Regions from separate parts of the Kocuria atrinae genome, predicted to be linked through region 1. Evidence: riboswitches for the same ligand, from Rfam matches in the RefSeq annotation. Region 1 holds a riboswitch; each other region holds the start of a gene.
The links. A riboswitch is a leader RNA that binds a small molecule or an ion and turns the genes downstream of it on or off. The one in region 1 is predicted to bind thiamine pyrophosphate.

Region 2: linked by a shared signal. The riboswitch ahead of ABD283_RS05060 (3-oxoacyl-ACP reductase) and the one ahead of thiD (bifunctional hydroxymethylpyrimidine kinase/phosphomethylpyrimidine kinase) in region 1 are both predicted to bind thiamine pyrophosphate.
Region 3: linked by a shared signal. The riboswitch ahead of ABD283_RS05550 (ECF transporter S component) and the one ahead of thiD (bifunctional hydroxymethylpyrimidine kinase/phosphomethylpyrimidine kinase) in region 1 are both predicted to bind thiamine pyrophosphate.

The regions. Positions count from the first base shown of each region.
Region 1 is NZ_BAAAQA010000002.1:262,101-267,794, forward strand. Features, by position in the region: gene ABD283_RS01810 (Rne/Rng family ribonuclease) at 1-2,876, shown strand, start outside; TPP riboswitch at 2,956-3,050, shown strand; gene thiD (bifunctional hydroxymethylpyrimidine kinase/phosphomethylpyrimidine kinase) at 3,038-4,576, shown strand; gene rplU (50S ribosomal protein L21) at 4,788-5,099, shown strand; gene rpmA (50S ribosomal protein L27) at 5,145-5,399, shown strand; gene obgE (GTPase ObgE) at 5,562-5,694, shown strand, end outside.
Region 2 is NZ_BAAAQA010000008.1:98,649-104,342, forward strand. Features, by position in the region: gene ABD283_RS05045 (MarR family winged helix-turn-helix transcriptional regulator) at 9-425, opposite strand; gene ABD283_RS05050 (enoyl-CoA hydratase) at 844-1,629, opposite strand; gene nadE (ammonia-dependent NAD(+) synthetase) at 1,726-2,553, shown strand; TPP riboswitch at 2,585-2,704, shown strand; gene ABD283_RS05060 (3-oxoacyl-ACP reductase) at 2,759-3,523, shown strand; gene ABD283_RS05065 (LLM class flavin-dependent oxidoreductase) at 3,524-4,819, shown strand; gene ABD283_RS05070 (phospholipase D-like domain-containing protein) at 4,836-5,694, opposite strand, start outside.
Region 3 is NZ_BAAAQA010000011.1:27,640-33,333, reverse strand. Features, by position in the region: gene ABD283_RS05555 (ABC transporter ATP-binding protein) at 1-849, opposite strand, end outside; gene ABD283_RS05550 (ECF transporter S component) at 846-1,463, opposite strand; TPP riboswitch at 1,523-1,629, opposite strand; gene ABD283_RS05545 (DUF4235 domain-containing protein) at 1,720-1,989, opposite strand; gene mnhG (monovalent cation/H(+) antiporter subunit G) at 2,084-2,449, opposite strand; gene ABD283_RS05535 (MrpF/PhaF family protein) at 2,446-2,709, opposite strand; gene ABD283_RS05530 (Na+/H+ antiporter subunit E) at 2,713-3,360, opposite strand; gene ABD283_RS05525 (Na+/H+ antiporter subunit D) at 3,357-4,994, opposite strand; gene ABD283_RS05520 (Na(+)/H(+) antiporter subunit C) at 4,991-5,581, opposite strand; gene ABD283_RS05515 (Na+/H+ antiporter subunit A) at 5,578-5,694, opposite strand, start outside.

The DNA of each region.
Region 1 (5,694 bases):
ACGCTACGGAGCAGGAAAGCAGCGGCCAGGAAAGCACCGAGCAGACCAAGGAAGAATCCGAGACCTCCGAATCCGGAACTTCTTTCGACCTGGGTGCCGGACTGATGTTCCATGCCCCTGACCCGGACGAGATCCGCGCGGCCGCCGAGGCAGCCGCTGCACGTCAGCGTGAGGCGGCCAAGGAACGAGAGGCTCAGCGCCGCCAGTCCCGCCAGCAGGACGATGATGATTCAGACGAGGACGATTCCTCGGGCAACGTGACGAGCCGGCGGCGTCGCCGCCGTCGCCGTGGTGACGTGGACATGGAACTCGTGGACGAGGCTGACGGAACCGTCACCCGGGTTCGAGCACCGCGCGTCTCCGAGAGCGGTGCCGGCGAGGTAACCGGGTTGAAAGGCTCCACGCGGCTGGAAGCCAAGAAGCAGCGGCGTCGTGAATCCCGCCAGTCCGGCCGTCGCCGCCATGTGATCACCGAGGCCGAGTTCCTGGCCCGCCGAGAATCGGTCGAGCGCAAGATGCTGGTGCGCCAGAAGGAGAACCGGATCCAGATCGGTGTCCTCGAGGACGGCGTGCTGGCCGAGCACTTCGTATCGCACACCCAACAGGATTCGCTGATCGGCAACGTGTACGTGGGCAAGGTGCAGAACGTGCTGCCGTCCATGGAAGCCGCGTTCGTGGACATCGGCCGCGGTCGCAACGCCGTACTGTACGCGGGCGAGGTCGACTGGGACGCCGCCGAGCTGGGCAATAAGCCCCGCAAGATCGAGAACGCCCTCAAGTCCGGCGACCCCGTTCTGGTGCAGGTCACCAAGGACCCCGTGGGCCACAAGGGTGCCCGTCTGACCAGTCAGGTCTCACTGCCGGGCCGTTACCTCGTGTACGTGCCGGGCGGTTCGATGACCGGTATTTCCCGCAAGCTCCCGGACGTGGAGCGGCAGCGCCTCAAGAAGATCCTGAAGGACAGGCTGCCCGAAGGTGCGGGCGTGATTGTGCGCACCGCAGCGGAAGGTGCGTCCGAAGAAGAGCTGACCAACGACATCAACCGGCTGCGTTCGCAGTGGGAGCAGATTCAGGAGAAGGCCGGGTCCACCAAGACCCTCGCTCCCGAGATGCTCTATGCCGAGCCGGACCTGACCATCAAGACCGTGCGTGACGTCTTCAACGAGGACTTCACGGCCATGGTTGTGCAGGGCGAGCAGGCCTGGGACAACATCGAGGCCTACGTGACCTACGTGGCCCCCGATTTGCTGGATCGTCTGCAGCAGTGGACCGAGGACACCGATCTGTTCGAGTCCTACCGCGTGGAGGAGCAGATCCAGAAGGCGCTGGACCGCAAGGTGTACTTGCCTTCCGGCGGCTCGCTCGTGATTGACCGCACCGAGGCCATGACCGTGGTGGACGTCAACACCGGCAAGTTCACCGGCTCCGGTGGCAACCTGGAGGAGACGGTCACCAAGAACAATTTGGAAGCCGCCGAGGAGATCGTCCGTCAACTGCGGCTGCGCGACATCGGTGGCATCATCGTGGTCGACTTCATCGATATGGTGCTCGAATCCAACCGTGAACTGGTGTTGCGCCGCCTGGTCGAGTGCCTGGGTCGAGATCGCACCAAGCACCAGGTGGCGGAGGTGACCTCCCTGGGCCTCGTGCAGATGACGCGCAAGCGCATGGGCACCGGCCTGCTCGAGGTCTTCTCGGAGCCCTGCGAGGCGTGCGCGGGTCGCGGCGCAATCGTTCACGATCACCCGCTCAAGGGTCGTGCGGGAGATTCAGGTTCGGACCACCGCAACAATCGCAACGAGCGCAAGCGCTCCAAGCACAAGCAGCAGAACCAAGGTGGTCACCAGGGCAACCAGCAGGACAAGTCCAAGAACACCGGCAACGGTGGCAACGGTTCGGACCAGAGCAACGGCCACGAGGGCAACGACCAGGAGTCGAAGGCCCGCGCGGAGGCGGCACGTAACGCGCTGGCCAGTATCGCTGCCGCTTCCCAGCACGACGACGACGCCTCGGGCCACCAGGATGGCGGCCAGTCCGCCGACCACTCCGGTTCCAAGGACCAGTCGAAGGATCAGGGCAAGGACCATGCCGGTTCTAATCAGTCGGGTTCCCAGGACGGCCATGATCACGGCGACCAGGACGGCGATCGCCGTCGCAAGAAGCGTCGCGGCAAGCGTAGTCGTGGCCGCGGTCAGTCGGGTCAGGACGGCCAGGGTCACGATTCGTCGTCGAATGATTCTGCGGACTCCGCCGGCCAGAATCATGACCGTGATTCGGAGAATAAGGGCGAAAGCCAGTCCTCCAGCTTGACCATTCACGGCGAGGTCATCGAACTGCCGCACGGCAGCGGTTCCCCCGAGGAACAGCCGGAGAGCGGTCAGCAATCGCTCACGTTGGATTCGTTGACGGCTGCCTTCACCGAGGAGCCCGCGCAGGACTCATCCCAGGAGCAGCGATCGCGCGGCAACCGCCGGAGCCGTTCCCGCCGTGCCCAAAGCCCCGCCACGGACGAATCGCAGCAGAGGGGTGGGGAGGCCACTCCGGCAGCTGTTGAGACCTCGGAGTCTTCGCCCGCCCGGTCCACGGAAACTTCGGCCCCGAAGCAGACGTCGGCACGTTCGGCGGCCGCACCGGCTGCTTCGACCGAGACCAAACCGGCCACGCGGCGTCGTTCTCGCCGTGCTTCCGCACCCGCGGCGGCACCCGGAACGGCGAGTGTGCAGAAGCACGAGCCGGTCAGTTCCACGGACGCCGTGAAGCGATTCACCGCCGATGCATCCAAGCAGCAAGCGCCCAAGGCCTCCTCGCAACCCACCATGGTGGGCGTGGGCGTGAAGGCCGAGGACATGAAAATGACCGGCGGTACCAAGGGCTGACACAGGTCGCCATGGCCGACATATGACATGCCACAGGGGCGCGGAGATGAGTTCTCCGCGCCCCTGTGGCATGATCTGTATCACTGACACGGGGTGCCGCACGAGCGGCTGAGATAACACCCGTTGAACCTGATCTAGCTCGTACTAGCGAAGGGAATGTCGTGACTACTGCGCATTCTGATTCTTTGACCGTTCCCCGTGTGCTCTCGATTGCGGGAACTGATCCCACGGGTGGCGCCGGACAAGCCGCTGACCTGAAGTCCATAGCGGCCATGGGCGGCTACGGGATGAACGTGATCACCGCAGTGGTCGCGCAGAACACCACCGGGGTGACCGACATCCACACCCCTCCCGTTGAGATCCTTCGGGCACAGCTCGAGGCCGTGAGCTCGGACGTGGTCCTGGACTCCGTCAAGGTGGGCATGCTCGGATCCGTGGATGTGATCGAGACCGTGCGGGATTGGCTCGCGGACGTGAAACCACCCGTGACCGTGGTGGACCCGGTGATGGTGGCCACGGCCGGAGGTCGACTCTTGCGGGCGGAAGCCGAAACAGCGCTGCTCTCCCTGTTGCCACTGGCTGACCTGATCACGCCTAACCTACCTGAACTAGCAGTGTTGGCCGATGCCCCAACGGCCAACACGTGGGAGGAAGCACTCGAGCAGGGCAGACTCGTGGCCGACCGCTTCGGTGCTCGCGTACTGGTGAAGGGCGGCCACCTGGTGGGGTCCCGGACGCCGGACGCCTTGCTCGAGCCGGGACGTGTGGAACCCGTGATCACCCTGGATGACCCGCGGGTGGAAACCTCCAACACCCACGGCACCGGATGTTCGCTGTCCTCCGCCATCGCGACGCTCGTGGCTCGCACGGGGGACTGGGCCGGGGCAGTGCGTGCGGCACGCTCCTGGCTGCGGGGAGCCCTTGAGCACGCGGACAGCCTTAACGTGGGGCACGGCAACGGGCCGGTGCATCATTTCCACCACGTGCAGCACCTGCTGGGCGAGAGCGAGTCCACCGAACGTTTCACCGATTCCCTGTGGCGCGGCTGCGCCGGTGTGCGGGGTCAGATCGACGACTTGGAGTTCATCGCCCAACTGGCGGACGGGTCGCTGCCCTCCGAAACGTTCGAGTGGTACATGGACCAGGACATGCAGTACTTGGATGTGTATTCCCGCGCGCTGGCCGCTCTGGCAGCCGCGGCACCGTGTGAGACGGATCGGGAATTCTTCGCCGGGGGAGCGGCGGAAGTCGTCACCGTGGAATCCGCTCTCCACCGCTCTCGGCTGGGAGGGACCCAGCCACTGCCGCCTTCTGAAGTGACCCGGACCTACACGGATTTCCTGTTGGCCGCCACGGGGAGTGAGCCCTATGCGGTGGGCGCCGCCGCTGTGCTCCCGTGTTACTGGCTCTACGCCGCCGTGGGAAGTGCGCTCACGGAGAAGGCTCGTACGGCGGGCCTGGATCCGCACCCGTACGGAGACTGGCTGGCAACCTATGACTCTCCGGATTTCCAGCTGGCCACCGAACGCGCACGCGATATCGTGGATCGAGTCGCCAAGACCGCGGACCCGGCCACTCGGAAACGGATGCGGGACGCGTTCATGCGCGCGTGTGAACTGGAATTGCGGTTCTTCGCGGAGCCGGTTCGACGCGCCGGGGCACGCCCGTTTGCCGTAGCTTCCACGCATCGGGTAGTCTAGATTTTCGGTGCCGGGTACCAACGTGTGTGTGGACAGTTAAATCCACCGCGTCAGGCGGCACATTCGGGTTCACCTCCTGTTCGATGCGAAAGCCACGCGAGGCGCGGTCAGTTCTGACCGCCGCGACGTGATGTCTCGACATTCGTGGTCCTCCAGGTGTGTTCCCGTCCTTACACGTAGTCCATAGATGTCGAGAGAAGTGAGTTCCCAAGTGGTGTACGCGATTGTCCGCGCAGGCGGCCGCCAGGAGAAGGTTTCCGTTGGAGACCTCGTGACCCTTGACCGCGTCGCCGGCGAGGCAGGCAGCACCATTCAGCTTCCTGCACTGCTGCTGGTCGATGGGGACAAGGTCACCTCCGATGCCAAGACCCTGTCTAACGTCAAGGTCACTGCCGAGATCGTCGAGGACCTCCGCGGTCCCAAGATCTCGATCATGAAGTACAAGAACAAGACCGGGTACAAGAAGCGTCAGGGCTTCCGCGCCGAGCTGACGACCGTCAAGGTCACCGGCATCGACGCCTGAGTCACCCCGTCCCGTCAATTTTTCACACGAAGGTAGGCACACACCATGGCACATAAGAAGGGCGCGAGCTCCACTCGCAACGGTCGTGACTCGAACGCTCAGTACCTGGGCGTGAAGCGTTTCGGCGGTCAGACCGTCAGCGCCGGTGAGATTCTGGTTCGCCAGCGCGGCACCCACTTCCACCCGGGCCTGAACGTTGGCCGCGGCAAGGACGACACCCTGTTCGCCCTGTCCGCAGGCGCAGTCGAGTTCGGCACCCGCCGCGGTCGTCGCGTGGTCAACATTCAGACCGCCGAGTAATTATCTTTCGGACCCAAGGGTCCACCCGCTTTCCACAGGCTTCCCGTGGATGGCGACCACTAAAGGGTGGGCGCGATACGCGCTCACCCTTTAGTCTTTACAACTAGAGGTGTTTGCTGCGCTTTTCCGGCAGCATAGGCGCCGAGGACTTTAAGGAGCCCCGTGGCCAGTTTTGTCGATCGAGTCATCGTGCACGCTACTGGCGGCAATGGCGGTCACGGTTGCGTGTCCATTCGCCGCGAGAAGTTCAAGCCGCTCGGTGGTCCTGACGGCGGCAACGGTGGAGACGGCGGTT
Region 2 (5,694 bases), on a different contig from region 1:
CAAGCTACTCACCGAAGAATGTCCGCCAAGGACTTCATGAGGTCAAGAGCGTCCCGTTGTTGTTTGTAGGACAGCCACGGTTCGTGTTCGTACAGTGCAAACTGGACGGATACTTCCGCCCGCAACCGGATTTCCCTCCGCGCCGATTCCGAGAGCTCGATCATCCTGAACCGCGCGTCGAAGCAGTCGGTTTGATACTTCACGAGCCCCACACCATGGAGCTCCCTCACGTACCTGGACACCAGACTCTTGGACAACCGGGTTCCCCGCGCAATCCCACTGACCGATTCACCCGGGTTCTCCGCGAGGTAATTCATCACCTCCATTTCCCCGGGTTTGAGTCGGCCATCCCCCTCGGCGGGCACGGCAGCATCCGCCAACTCCTTGAGCCGTCTCGATAACCGATACACATCCACCACTCGCATGAGCCCAGACAACCAACCGGCCAGACCTCATGTGCGTCCCACGCAAAGCATTGTGCACTTCGGCGGATCTTTGGCACGTTCGCAATAGCCTGTGGAGTCCGAACCGCACGAGGAAGGAACGTTCATCGGCGCATGGTCTCCGCAGGGCACATACCGTCCAAAAACCGTGTACCAGCGCACGGCTTCGTCGGAAAGCGGGCCGCGGCAACGCAAAACCCGTCCACTGGTCAACGGTTTTTCGGGAGTATGTCCTCCCCGAAGAACGTGCCTCAGTGAACGGGTCCTGGTAAGCGGATCTGGCGACCGCAGTCCGGTGAATGAGTTGCGGCGAGCCGGTCGGTCATGCTCCAACCGTGTCGTTGATTCTCACCAAATGCTCACCGGCCCGGCAAGGCCATTCGGTCGCCTCGCTCACGCTTTACTCGTGCGTGAAGTTGGCCTTGCGCTTCTCGCTGAAGGCGGCCATACCTTCCTTCTGGTCAGCGGTGGAGAACAAGCCGTGGAATACGCGGCGCTCGTACTGCACACCCTGCTGCAGGGTGGTCTCGTACGCCGCGTTGACGGACTCGACGGCGTGTTGAGCAACGGGCTTGGAGAGCCCGGCAATGGTGCGAGCGACGTCGTTGGCGGTGTCCAGGAGCTGATCGGCAGGAACCACGCGAGCTACCAGGCCGGAGCGTTCGGCTTCCTCTGCGTCCATCTGGCGTGCGGTGAGGATCATGTCCATGGCCTTGGACTTGCCGATGGCGCGGATGAGCCGCTGGGTGCCGCCCATACCGGGGATGACGCCCAGATTGATCTCGGGCTGACCGAATTTTGCGGTGTCCGCAGCGATGATCAGGTCGCACATCATGGCCAGCTCGCAGCCACCGCCCAGGGCGTAACCGGCAACGGCGGCAATCTTGGGGGTGCGCAGGCGGGCGAAAGCATCCCACGGCGAGAAGAAGTCCACGCGGTACATCTCGGCCGCGGACTTAGTGGCCATCTCCTTGATGTCAGCGCCCGCGGCGAACGCCTTTTCCGAACCGGTCAGGACGATTGCGCCGACGTCCGGGTCGCGATCGAGCTCGGTAGCGGCAGCAACCACATCGTTCATGGTCTGCTCATTCAGGGCATTGAGAGCCTTGGGGCGGTTCAGGGTGATCACGCCTACGCGGCCGTCACGGCTCACCACAATGGTCTCGTATTCGGTGTTTTCGCTCATGTGACCAGCATCTCATGTGGGCCTTGGGTCAACCTTGAAAAGCCGAGTGTGAAGACATGTCACACCGCGGAAACACGCGAGTACTACCATGACCGCATGCGCGAATTGCAGGCTCAGATCATTTCCGAACTCGGTGTGAAACCGCAGATCGACCCCGCCGCGGAAGTCGAACGCAGGGTCGATTTTCTGTGCGACTACCTCGAGGCCACTCACACCAAGGGCTTCGTCCTGGGTATCAGCGGCGGGGTGGATTCCACTCTCGCGGGCAAGCTCGCCCAACTGGCCGTGGAGAAGCTTCGTGCTCAAGGTAGTGACGTCCAGTTCGTAGCGATGCGTCTCCCGCACGGGGTGCAGCACGACGAGGCCGATGCGCAGGCCGCGCTCGCGTTCATCGCCCCGGACCAGACCATTACCTACGACGTCGCTCCGGCCGTGCGCGGTTTCGAAGAGGCCTACGAGTCGGCCACCGGATCGGAGCTGACCGATTTCACGCGAGGCAATACCAAGGCGCGCGTGCGCATGACGGCCCAATACGCCGTCGGCGGGGACAACAATCTGTTGGTGATCGGAACGGATCATGCCGCGGAATCGGTGACCGGTTTCTTCACCAAGTTCGGCGACGGCGGCGCGGATCTGCTGCCACTGGGTGGGCTGAACAAACGCCAGAACCGGCAGCTGCTCGAATACCTGGGATCGCCTGAACCGCTGATCTCCAAGGCACCCACCGCAGACCTGCTGGACGACAACCCCGGTCGCACGGACGAGGACGAACTGGGTCTGACCTACAACGACATCGACGATTATCTAGAGGGCAAAGAAATCACCGACGACGTCGCAGAGCGGCTGGAGACGATCTTCCTGCGTTCACGACACAAGCGCACCGTACCGGTGACCCCGGCGGATGACTGGTGGCGCGCGCTTTAGCTTTACCCACCGAGTGTGGCTACACTCACACAGTAGTGACACGGGGTGCCGAGCTCCCACACGCATCACACGATGCGCAGGACCGGCTGAGATTCACACCCGTTGAACCTGTCCAGTTAGCACTGGCGAAGGGATGTCATGTCGTAGCCGGGAGTAAACCCTGAGCTTTAACGCATCCACTCGCCGTAGAGCCACAGGAGTGAGCATGCGGATCAACGAGCACATCGTTCTCATCACCGGCGGAGCACGAGGTTTGGGCGAGTGCCTGACTCGCGCCTTCGTCCGCGAAGGTGCTCGGGTGGTGATCAACTACCGCCAAAGCGAGGAACGAGCCCATCAACTTGTCTCCGAGCTGGGTGAAGACCATGTGATTGGTCTGCAGGCGGATGTTACCGATGCCGAACAGGTCACCGACATGGTGGCCAAGGCGAGTGAGCATTTTGGTGCGCCTGTCACGGTGGCCGTCAACAACGCCCTGGTGGATTTCAGCTTCAACGGGGATGACCGCCCCGCCCTGGACACCATTACCTGGGAGCACTTCAACCAGCAGCTCAACGGTGCGGTGGGTGGCGCCCTCAACGTGATCAGGGCGGTGACCCCCGGAATGGCCGAAGCCGGCATGGGCCGGATCATCAATATCGGCACCAATCTGTTCCAAAACCCCGTGGTTCCGTACCACGACTACACCGCGGCCAAGGCTGCGCTGTTGTCGCTGACCCGCACGGCCGCCAAGGAACTCGGTCCGCAGGGGATTACCGTGAACATGATCTCCGGTGGTCTGCTGCGAACCACCGATGCGAGTTCGGCCACCCCCGATGCCGTGTTCGATCTGATCGCCGCCTCAACGCCCCTTGGCCGCGCCACCGCGCCGGAAGAATTCGCCGACTCCGCGCTGTTCTTTGCCTCTGACTGGTCACGTTCGGTGACCGGCCAGAACCTGGTGGTCGACGGCGGACTGGTGATGGACTGAATGGCTGCTCAGCGCAAGAAGTTGCACCTCAACGCGTTCCTGTTCGGCGCGGGTCATCACCAGGCGGCATGGCGCGCACCGGATTCACCCGTCGAACGGCTGGGCGACATCGCGTATTACGAGGAGCTCGCGCAATTAGCCGAACGAGGTTTGTTCGACGCCGTGTTCTTTGCGGACGGCCACAGCATCAGCTCCGTGGAGGACGGCCCTCGGTGGTTCCTGGAACCGTTGACGGCTCTGTCCGCCATGGCCCGGGCGACAACCCACATTGGGCTGGTGTGCACGGTTTCCACCACCTTCTTCACTCCCTTTCACGCTGCACGCATGCTGGCTTCGCTGGATCACATCTCCGGCGGTCGAGTGGGTTGGAACGTGGTGACATCCATGTTCGATGCGGAGGCTCGTAATCACGGGTACACCGCTATGCCGCCCAAGACGGAGCGGTACGAGCGTGCGCGGGAGTTCGTGTCAGTGGCCCGCTCGCTGTGGTCCAGTTGGGACTCGGATGCGCTGCGGCCGGACCGGAACGGGGTGTACGCAGACTCGTCTCGAATCACTCCGGTGAATCACGACGGTCACCACTTTCTGGTGGACGGGCCCCTCACGGTTCCCCGCTCCCCGCAGGGTGAGCCGGTGCTGTTCCAGGCGGGGGCGTCCGGGCCGGGGCGGGAACTGGCCGCGGACTACGCCGAGGGGATTTACGCGGTCGCCTATGATCTACCGTCCGCACAGGAGTACTACTCGGATGTGAAACAGCGAATTGCACAAGCGGGCCGGGATCCTCAGAGCGTGCTCATCATGCCCGGCCTGGTGACCTACGTGGGTGAGACGCACGAGCAGGCCCTCGAAAAACAACGGGCGGTGGACATGCTGCTCCCGGTCGAGCAGTCCCTGGCGCAATTGAGCACGTTCGTGGAACAGGACTGTTCGGAATGGGAGCTGGACGAACCCGTGCCCCCGCTGCCTCCCCTCGAGGAGTTCACTGGCCCGCAAGGGCGTTACGGGACCATTCTGCGCATCATCGAGGCGGAACAGCCCACGGTCCGGCAACTGCTGGGGCGGCTGGCTGCCGGAGGAGGGCATTACACCATGGTGGGCACGCCGTCGAGCATTGCCGATCAGATGGAGCTGTGGCTGAATACCGGAGGCGCGGACGGCTTCAACCTGATGCCGCCGCAACAACCACATTCACTGCGTGATTTTGTGGAACTCGTGGTCCCGGAACTGCAACGGCGCGGTATCTACCGCACCGAGTATCAAGCGACCACGTTGCGAGGCCACCTAGCGCAGACCTGACCCGTTCCTATCCCGGTTAGAGGATCGGGCGCAGCGGAATCAGTATGGTCTCAGCGAACCGCGCCATGGGGTGACGGTCACGCCAGCGCGGTGAGCTGAGGACCTCGCAGTGCTCGGAGTCAGCTTCAAAGACCTTCTCCATTTCCGCCGCGAAATCCGGGTCGATGATTTCCACGTTGGTCTCGTAGTTGAACGTCAGCGACAGCCGGTCGATGTTGGCGGTGCCCACGGTGGACCATTCACCGTCGATGGTTGCGGTCTTGGCGTGGATCATGGACGCGGCATACAACAGGATGGTCACCCCCGCGTCCAGTAGTTGGCCGTAGAAACCGCGGGACACCCAGTCAGCCAGGATGTGGTTCGAATCCTTGGGAACCATGACCTTCACGTCCACGCCCCGCTTGGACGCAGCCGTGAGCGCTTCCAAAATTTGCTGATCAGGGATGAAATACGGCGTGGTGATCCAGATGTGGTCCTTGGCGCGCTCAATGGCGCTCAGATACAGATGACGGATCGGGTAGACGAGTTGCACCGGAAGGTTCGCGGCCACCCGCACTTCCGGATCCCAGTTCTGCGGGGGAATCCACTCGATCTGGTCATCCGGATCGCGCTCTTCGTTCCACACTCGAGCGATGGAATTGCGCAGGCCCCACACGGCAGGACCGATTTCACGCACGTGGGTGTCACGCCACTGGTTGGCATACATGGACCCAATGTTGTAACCACCGACAAAGCCGATGTGGTCGTCCACCACCAGAATCTTCGAGTGGTTGAAACCGCTGTACCGCAAGAACCCCCGCCACCATTTACGCCACACCACGGGCATGCGGAAAACGTTGACGTTGTCGGAGAACTTATAGAAGGAGTTGGGGATC
Region 3 (5,694 bases), on a different contig from region 1:
CGTGCGGCTCACGGCCAGTCCTCGCGTTTCCAACAACGGAGCGGCCTGCGATTCCCTGACCGGGGCGGGCCGAGTCTGCGGGGTCCAGTCCGGAACCCACGTGCCCTGGCGTTGCAACAGCTCGCGGGCGTCCACGAGGACCTCCCGGGCGGGGCCGTCGAAGGCAATGCTTCCGTTGTCATCGAGCACGATGACTCGGTCCACCACCGACTCCCACAGGCCCACCCTGTGCTCGACCACGATCAGAGTGGTGCCGACCTGCGTTACGGCGCGGTTCACGGCGTCTCGCAGCTCTATCGCTCCCTGCTCGTCCACGCTCGCAGTCGGTTCGTCCAACAGCAGGAGTTTGGGGCGCATGGCCATGGTTCCGGCCAGCGCGAGACGCTGCTTCTGACCCCCGGACAGCGCCGTCGTGGAGTGCTCAAGAGGTAAGTCCAACCCGACCTCGGCCAGGGCCGCGCCCACGCGGCCCCAGATCTGCTCGCGAGGTACGGCGAGATTCTCCAGGCCGAAAGCGACGTCGTCACCCACGCGCGCCAGGATGACCTGCGTCTCCGGGTCCTGGTGCATGAAGCCCACCGACCCGCGGGCGTCGCGCGGGTCCAGGCCGTTGACCGTGAGGTCCCCGGAGCGGGATTCGCCGTCCGGGTCCTGTTCGACCCCGGCCATGGCCTGCAGCAGCGTCGATTTGCCGGCTCCAGACGGGCCCAACAGCATCACGCGTTCGCCGGGTCGGATCCGGGCGCTGACCGCGCTCAGGGACGGCCGATCACGCCCCGGGTAGTGCCAGCCGAACTCCGTGAGCACCACTTCCGCCCCGCGTTGCTCAACCGCCACCCGCGAACTCATCGCCGTGCTGCGCCCGATACCAGGCCGTTGAGCACACCCGTTTTCTGCAACGCCCGGGTGACCAGCCACATCAGGACACCGGCGATGACCGCGCCGGACAGCGTGGTGAGAGACGCGTAGACCACTTGCTGGTCAAGCGCCCATTCGAAGTTGTACATGATGTTCTCGCTGACGCCCATGAACAGGCCAGCCAAAGCGCCACCCGCCGTGGCAACGGCCAGTCCGAACTTCCGGTAGCGGGTCAGCAGGAACACGATCTCCACGGCCGCACCCTGGATCAAACCGGAAATGATCACGGTCCACCCGAAGTGCGTGCCCAGGAATCCCTCCAGTACGGCCGCGAGCAGTTCGCAGAAAATTGCCGCACCGGGCTTACGAATGATCAGCGCACCCAGAGTTCCGGCGATCAGCCAACCGCCACCGATCAAGCCCGTGGCCGGCGGGTAGGCGACCGCAGCCGTGGTCGCTACGGGGTACAGCAGGTTGGCCCACGCCCAGAAGACGACGGCGCACACAGCCGCCAGTACCGCCACCACCACGATGTCGACCACCCGCCAGGACTTCTGGGGCGTGGTCTTGCGCGTGCGAGATGTGTTCGTCTGAACCTGTGTCATGTTTCATCCTCCTGATGAGTACAGGAGGGGAAAGAACCGCGCACGGATCGTGCACGGGTCCTTTGAGATGCTCGACTCCCTATCGCCGGTATGACCCGGATCAGGTTCGAGGGTCTGCGCTGGTGCGCACTCTCAGCGCCACTCGGGCGCTCCCCTGTCGTTAGTAGCTCATCCTAGACCACAACCACAGACCGAAAGAAGCGGCGGGGTCGCGTTCGATGAACGCAACCCCGCCGCTTCAGGCGGTCCGAGGAACTCAGATCTCGGACTGTGACGTGTTGTCCTGATCGTCGTCGGTGTCCAGCTTGTGCATGGCACGCTGAACGCCCACCTTGACCAGGGTGGTCACCAAGCCGGTGAGCAGAGCCCACACGATGATGTCGCGCCATGCCTCGTCCGGATCCGGGTTCTTGGCGGGGGGCTCGTTGCCGGTGACCCGCTTCCATCCCGCGGTCAGGATTTTGGTGGACAGAGCGGTACCGCCCAAGGATGCCGCGGTGCTGGCCAAATCGATAACTTTGCTCATGTGACTCTCCTCATCAGGGTTCTCAGTTTTCTTACCAAGCATACGAATCGCCGGGTAGTACTTCGACAACTTCAGCCCGTATCGAGCTGAAAATTTAGTCCTCGCGCCGAGTGCTTGCGTACTCGACCACATTCTTCAGGTCGTCCTGGGTGAGGTTCTCCTCGTGCAGGTGCTTGGAGCGGTACGCGGAGCGACCCACCATGTGCGCCGAGACCGGCACGGTGAGCAGCATGAACAGCCACGCCAGGATCAGCAGCGGAATCATCTTGGGGTCACGGCCCTCGATCGCCACCGCAGTCAGCAGCAACAACAGGCCGAACACCTGGGGCTTGGTACCCGCGTGCATGCGAGACAGCAGATCCGGGAATCGCACCAGACCCACGGCGGCGGCCAGGGACATCAAACAACCGACCACCATGCACACGGCGGCCACGATATCCAGAATGAGTTCGAGCGTCATGACTTCCCCGTTCCCACGTTGCGGGCCACGGTCACGGATCCCAGGAACCCGATGAGCGAGACAATGACCAACAAGAAGATGTTGTTCATGTGGTGGTTGTAGACCATCTCAATGGCCAGTGAGGCACCCACAATGGCCAGCAGAACGTCACTGGCGATCACGCGATCCAGGAGCGACGGCCCCTTGGCCAGGCGATAAATGGCTCCGGCCGCAGCCAGTACCAGGAGAACTCCGCAGATCCACACTGCTATCTCGAACACGGTTTACTCCTTTCCCCGGTCGGATGCCTCGTTCGCACGGTGCATCTGGGTGGACGGCGAGTGGACCATGCCCGTGGCAGTGGTGTCATCGCCTCTGGACTCCTGCTTCAATTCAGCCAAGTCCGCCTTGCTGCCCATGATCCGGATCCAGGCCGCTTCGGTCCGCAGAGCGGACTTACGGAAGATCTCCGCTTGCTCCTCGTTCGAGACGTCCAACACGTGGAAGTAGAGGATGCCCGAGCCACGGTCCACCTCGACCACCAACGAACCGGGGATCAGCGCCATGGTGTGGCCCACCGCGGTCATCAGCAGGTCGTTGTTCTGCCTGAGCTTCACACCCACCACGGCGTTGTGCACCGTGGGTCCCTGGACGAGAGCGAGCTTGAACACGTGGAAACTCGCCTTGGCGACCTGCCACACGAACGTCACCACGAAGACCGCGAAGTGGATCACGTTGAAGCGACCCGACAGTTTGATCGGCGGCAGGGTTAGGGCTCGCGTCACGATCAAGGCCAGGATCAGCCCGAAGGCCAGGTTCCCCAGGCTCCAGTCGCCCCAGAGAGCACCCCACACCACGACCAACCACAACAGCAGAGGGATGTCGGCGCGGAACGTGCTCTGGGAACGCTTCAGTGTGGGAGAAGTACTCATCGTGCCTCCTCGCTCACGCCGCCCTGGCCCACCGGGGCGAAAACGGCTTCGATGTAACGGTCCGGGTTGATCAGGTTCTGCGAGGCGTTATCCGCCAGGTCGAACAGCGGACCGGCAAAGACGGTCAGGGCCACACCCACGGCCACCAGAGCGGTGGTGGCACCCACCATGAAGCTCGGCATGAGAACCACCGCTTCCCGGCCGGCGAACGTGCTCGACTCATCGCGAGAGGCCGGACCGGAGGTCCGGGGACGTTTGCCGTCCACGGTGGTCGCCCGCAGCACGGGGTCCGGGTACTCGGCGTCGTCAACGCTGCGCAGGAACACGCGGATCCACACGCGGATCAGGGCCAGCAGGGTCAGCAGGGAGACGAACACGCTGACCCCCACCAGGAGGTAGTCCAGTCCGGTTCCGCGGCTCACACCCGCTTCCAGGAGTCCCACCTTGCCCAGGAAACCGGAGAACGGTGGAATGCCGCCCAGGTTGAGCGCCGGGATCATGTACAGGATGCCCAGCAGCGGTGAAATCTTGAGCATGCCCGCCAGTCGGTCCACGTTGGTGGAACCACCGCGCCGCTCGATCAACCCGGCCACCAGGAACAAACTGGTTTGGATCACGATGTGGTGGGCGATGTAGTAGACCACCGCAGCCAAGGCTTCCTCGGTGCCCACCGCGATACCGAAGATCATGTACCCGATGTGGCTAATCAACGTGAACGAGAGCATACGTTTGATGTCGATCTGCGCGAGCGCACCCAGAATGCCCACCACCATGGTGAGCAGGGCCACCCACATCAACAGCTCGTTGATCTGCGTTCCGGGGAACAACAGAGTCTCGGTTCGAATGATGGAGTAGACGCCCACCTTGGTCAGCAGACCCGCGAACACCGCGGTCACCGGGGCGGAGGCCGTGGGGTAGGAGTCGGGCAGCCAGAAGGACAGCGGGAAGACCGCGGCCTTGACCCCGAAGGCGATGAGCAGCATCAAGTGCAACTGCATCTGAGTGCCCTGGGGCAGGTCCGCCAACTTCATGGACAGGTCCGCCATGTTCACGGTGCCCGTGGCGCCGTAGATCATGCCGATCGAAATCAGGAACAGCACGGATGAGATCACCGAGACCACCACGTAGGTGACGCCCGCCCGGATGCGCTGGGTGGTTCCACCCATGGTCAGCAACACGTAGGAGGCCGTCAACAGGATCTCGAAGCCCACGTACAGGTTGAACAGATCCCCGGCCAGGAACGCGTTGGAGACACCGGCCACCAGGATCAAGAACGTGGGGTAGAAGATCGAGATGGGGCCCTCGTCGTCGCCGTCGGCAACACCTTCACCCGCGGCGTAGATCAGCACCGCCAGCGACACGACCACGGATACCACGAGCATGAGCGAGGACAGCTGATCAACCACCATCACGATGCCGAAGGGCGCTGCCCACTCACCCAGGTGAATGACCTGCGGACCTTGGTTCCACACGGTGATCATGATCAGAACGTTCAGAGCCAGTGTCAGGCTCATGGCTCCGATGGTCACGAACCGCTGCAACCGGTTACGGTGCACGATCAGCAGGTTCATGGCCGCACTCAGGAACGGGATCACCACGGCCAGCGGCGCCAATTGCGCAAAGTCATAACTCATGACCGATCCTCCCGTCCGGTGTCTTCAGGCCCGTGATCTTCGTAGCGGTGGCCCTCAGCGTGCTCGATGTAGTCCGGCGACGCGGGGGCCGCCAGGTGCTGTGCTCGATGATGTCCCGGGGACTCAGTGGCTTCCTCTTCGTTGTGGCGTGGACGGGCGGGCAGGTCATCCGCGTCATCGAATTCGGAGGAGTCCTGGGGCAGGGCGTCGTCGTCCTCGGCGTCGTAGGCGTCCTGCTGGGCCACGCGACGGTCTTCCAGGTCGTCCTGGATCTCATCGCGGCGGGCCAGGGTCCACGAGCGATAGATCATGCTCAGGATGAAGGCCGTGGTGGCCAGCGAAATCACGATGGATGTCAGGATCAACGCCTGCGGCAGCGGATCCGAGTACTGGGAGCCATCAAGATTCTTGTCGTAGAGCGGGGCGAATCCCGGGACCCCACCGGTGTGCAGGATCAGCAGGTTGGTGCCGTTGGTCAGGAGCATGATGCCCAGCAGAACCCGGGTCATGGAACGCTCCAGGAGCAGGTAAACGCCCACGGCATACAGCACGCCCATCACGACGAGCAGTGTCAGGTTGACAGTCATCCCTGCACCTCCGGGGGGTTGGTGCCCCGCCCCGCGCCGCCGGAGCCCGGGGACGAAGCGGAATTGTCCACGCGGTGGGCGGAAACGGACGGGCCGGTTCGGGTCACGCGAAT